2 regions of the Ideonella sp. sgz306126 genome follow, and region 2 is predicted to be linked to the other one. Evidence: predicted binding sites of a transcription regulator. Region 2 holds the regulator's gene; the other holds the start of a gene.
The links. The regulator sigma-54, encoded in region 2, starts transcription at its own class of promoters, with help from an activator protein. The targets are predictions, from matches to a motif close to TGGCANGNAANCTGCTTT.

Region 1 (2,165 bases), 430 kb from region 2:
CGAAGAACGAGGCCATCATCGTGATGCCCAGCGCCGCCCCGCCGCGCCCTTGCTGGGTCATCGGGTAGCCGTCGATGCAGGTCACCGCGTGCGGCGGGTGGCTGGGCAGGTTGAGCAGGATCGCGCCGATCGCCCCGCCGTACTGCGAGCCGTAGAAGATGCCCGCCAGCATCAGGATCGCCGGCACCGGCGCGATCACGTAGGTCAGCGGCAGCAGCATCGAGATCGTGGACATCGCGCCCATGCCCGGCAGCACGCCGATCAGGTTGCCCACCAGCACGCCGAACACCGACCACATCAGGTTGCTCGGTTCCAGCGCGACGCCGAAGCCGTAGGCCAGGTCGATCAGGGTCTGGTGCATGGCGCGTCAGCCCCAGGCGAAGGCCGGCAGCGGCAGGCGCAGCGCCAGGCTGAAGATCAGCTCGCTGGCCACCGTCATCGCCAGCGCCAGCAGCGCGGCGTCGCGCAGCGAGTTCTGGCGGTCGCCCAGCGCGGCGACGAACACCGACGCGAAGGTCGCCGGCAGCAGGCCGCCGTGGCGGCCCAGCAGCACGAAGGCCGCCACCCCGCCCAGGATGCAGGCCCAGCCGCGCCATTGCGGCGTGGCCGCCGTGGCCGGGCCGGCCGGCCGCGCGCCCAGGCCCAGCAGCACGCCGACGGCGATCAGCAGGCTGCCGTACAGCACCGGCATGAAGCCCGCGCCCATGTGGGTCAGGTGGCCCACGTGGTAGCCCGAGCCGATCGTCACCACCGCGGTCCCGATGAGGATCATCAGGGCCGCACCGTAGTGGTCCTTGTGGATGCGGCGCAGTGACGGCAAACGGGTCTCCGTGGGGGTGGCGGCGGGGCGGTGGATCGGCAGCCGCCGCGTGGCGCGCGGGGCCGGGGCAGTCTAGCAGCGGCACTCGGGGCCCCGCCGCGAGGCCGGAGGCGGATGCCGGTGGACGTCGGCGGTGCGACGAACGTTCCGAATCGGACCGGTGGACCTCAGGGATGAATCCCAGGGCCGCCCGTCCTGCCGGCGATCCGGGGCGCCGTGGAATCCTGGCATGCGATTTGTATGACGAGGAAGAACCTGCTCATACTCCACACCGATGCACGATCTTCCCACCGACTGGACGGCCTTGTGCCTCGTGGTCTATCTGCTGGGCATGCGCCACGGCTTCGACGCCGACCACCTGGCCACCATCGACGGCCTGACCCGCCTGAGCCTGCGCCGCGGCAGCCCCCTGGCGCGCTGGTGCGGGACCCTGTTCTCGCTCGGCCACGGCGCGGTGGTCATGGCCATTGCCCTGGCGGTGGGCCTGGTCAGCCGCTCGTGGCTGCCTCCGGCCTGGCTCGATGGCTTCGGCTCCGGTGTGTCCATCATGTTCCTGATCGGGCTGGGGGTCGTCAACCTGCGCGCCGTGCTGTCGGCCACCCCGGGCCAGTTGGTCACACCGGTCGGCTTGAAGGGCCGCTGGCTGGGCCGGCTGGTCCAGGCTCGGAGTGCCTGGGGCGTGGCGGGCGTGGGCTCGCTGTTTGCCCTGTCCTTCGACACGCTGAGCCAATCCGCGCTGTTCGCCGCCACCGCCGCCCAGTTCGGCGGTCCCGGCCGGTCGCTGACGCTGGGGCTGTTGTTCGTCGCCGGCATGTTGGCGACCGACGGCCTGAATGGCTGGTGGATCTCGCACCTGATCGCCCGTGCCGATCAGCTCGCCGTCGTCGCCTCGCGGGTGATGGGCGCCGCGGTCGCCGGCGTCAGCCTGCTGGTCGCCGGGCTGGGCGTGGCGCGCTGGGTGTCACCGCTCTTCAACGCCTGGGAAAGCGGGCGCGAACTGGCGATCGGTGCCTGCGTGCTGGGCGTGATGGCCGCGGGCTACCTCGTGGCCCTGGTGTTGGCAAGGCATAGCGTCCGCTCGGGACGGCGCGCGTGATGAACCGGATGCAGATCGCCGCTCGTTGCCCATGCTCGCAAGGTCGCAGGCCGGCCCTCTTGCAGCGGGGAGTTTGCGCCTACCCTGGCGGGCGGCCCGTATAGTCTCGCCGGGCCGCCAGCGGCGACCCTTGGTCCCATTTCACGAAAGGCAGTCATGTCCACCGGCAAGATCCTCGTCGCGCAGGGCGGCGGCCCCACCGCTGTCATCAACCAGTCGCTGGTCGGCGTGGTGCTGGAAGCACGGCGC
Region 2 (2,165 bases):
CGACGTGCTGGCCGAAGGCACGCCCGCGCACATCGTCGAGAACCCGGACGTGCGCCGGGTCTACCTCGGCGAACACTTCCGGATGTGACATGTCAGCCCCCCGGTCCATCCTCGATGTCTCCAGCCCGCGACGCGGCGGGCGCCTTGCCTGGGAGCGGCCCTGCGCCGTGGCGCCCGCGCGATGAAACCGACCCTCCAAGTCCGCCTCTCCCAGCATCTGGCGCTGACGCCGCAGCTGCAGCAATCGATCCGGCTGCTGCAGCTGTCGACGCTGGAGCTGCACCAGGAAGTCGAGCAGATGCTCGAACAAAACCCCTTCCTGGAACCCGAGGAGGACGCCACGCCCTTCGAGTTCGGCGCGCTCGACCGCAGCAGCGCCAGCACCCGCGAAGAGGCCGACGCCCCGGGCAGCGCGGTCGGCGAAGGCGGTGACGAGAGCACCGGCATGGACAGCGCGGAGTTCGGCACGACCGCCCGCGACGACTGGGAGAACGGCACCGAACGGGACGACTTCGACGGCATCCGCGAAACCCCCTCGGCCGGCGCAGGCAGCGGCGACGACGACTTCGAGCCCCAGGAGCGCGCCGGCAACGGGCCCAGCCTGCAGGACCACCTGCGCCAGCAGCTCTCGGGCATGCGCCTGTCGCCGCAGGACGCCGCGGCGGTGCACGTGCTGATCGAGTCGCTGAACGACGACGGCTACCTCGACGGCACGCTCGAAGACATCGTCGCGCGGGTGGCCGATGCGCTGGACCTCCACGGCGAAGAGGCCCGCGACGAGCTGTCCGACCAGCTGCGCTGCGGCCTGAAGTGGCTGCAAAGCCTGGAGCCCGCCGGCGTCGGGGCGCTGAACCTGGGCGACTGCCTGTGCCTGCAGCTGCGCCTGCGCCCGGCCGGCCCGGAGCGCGACTGCGCGATGGCGATCTGCCGCGGCCACCTGGATCTGCTGGCCCGGCGCGACCTGCGCAAGCTGGCCGCCGCCACCGCCAGCGACGAGGCCACCGTCAAGGCGGCGCAGGCGATGATCGTCGCCTGCGAGCCCAAGCCGGGGCGGCCGTTCGCCAAGGCCGAGAGCCTGATCGTCGTGCCCGACGTGATCGTCGTGAAATCGGGCCGCAACTGGAAGGTCACGCTGAACCCCGACGTGATGCCCAAGCTGCGCGTCTCCGACCTGTACGCGCAGGCGATCCGCGGCCAGCGCGGCGGCGGCAGCCTGTCGGCGCGGCTGCAGGAAGCGCGCTGGTTCATCCGCAACATCCAGCAGCGCTTCGAGACCATCCAGCGCGTCTCGCAGGCCATCGTCGAGCGGCAGAAGGCCTTCTTCAGCCACGGCGAGATCGCGATGAAGCCGCTGGTGCTGCGCGAGATCGCCGACGAACTCGGGCTGCACGAATCCACCATCTCGCGCGTGACCACCGCCAAGTACATGGCCACGCCCTACGGCACCTTCGAGCTGAAGTACTTCTTCGGCTCGTCGCTCAACACCGATGCCGGCGGCAATGCGTCGAGCACGGCGGTGCGCGCGCTGATCAAGCAGTTCGTCGCGGCCGAGAACATCGCCAAGCCGCTGTCCGACAGCCAGATCGCCGAGATGCTCGAAGAGCAGGGCATCCAGGTCGCGCGCCGCACGGTGGCCAAATACCGCGAGGCGCTCAAGATCGCGCCCGCCAACCTGCGCAAGGCCCTATGAATCCCGCTCCGCCCGGCGCCACGCCGCGCCGTGTCCAGCGCGAGCGCGCGGCGCGCTCGTCGGTCACCACCGGCACGCTGTTCCTGCCCTGCGCCGCCGGGGTCGAACCCTGGCTGCTGGAGGAATGCACCCGCCTGCTGCCCGCCGGCACGCCGATCGAGGCCGGCCGCGGCGGCGTCTACGTCAGCGGCAGCCTGGCCGACGCGATGCGGCTCAACCTCGGCAGCCGGCTGGCGCAGCGCGTGCTGTGGCAGGTCGTGGACGGTCCGTACCGCGACGAGCACGACCTCTACGACCTGGCGTGCCACGTGCGCTGGGACGACTGGATCACCCCGCGCCACACGCTGCGCGTCGACACCTCGGCCTGGCGCTGCCCGTTGCAAAGCCTGAACTTCGCCGCGCTGCGCATCAAGGACGCGGTCTGCGACGTGATGCGCGACGCCACCGGCGAGCGGCCCAGCGTCGACACCCGCTC

Region 1: AC0N04_RS04860 (HoxN/HupN/NixA family nickel/cobalt transporter) is a predicted target of sigma-54. The motif match lies at 1,046-1,063, and genes of this name have one in related genera.

Annotation. Positions count from the first base shown of each region.
Region 1 is NZ_JBVYWP010000002.1:103,203-105,367, reverse strand. Features, by position in the region: gene AC0N04_RS04870 (tripartite tricarboxylate transporter permease) at 1-361, opposite strand, end outside; gene AC0N04_RS04865 (tripartite tricarboxylate transporter TctB family protein) at 368-820, opposite strand; gene AC0N04_RS04860 (HoxN/HupN/NixA family nickel/cobalt transporter) at 1,095-1,916, shown strand; gene AC0N04_RS04855 (6-phosphofructokinase) at 2,073-2,165, shown strand, end outside.
Region 2 is NZ_JBVYWP010000002.1:534,985-537,149, reverse strand. Features, by position in the region: gene lptB (LPS export ABC transporter ATP-binding protein) at 1-88, shown strand, start outside; gene AC0N04_RS06955 (RNA polymerase factor sigma-54) at 182-1,690, shown strand; gene AC0N04_RS06950 (THUMP domain-containing class I SAM-dependent RNA methyltransferase) at 1,687-2,165, shown strand, end outside.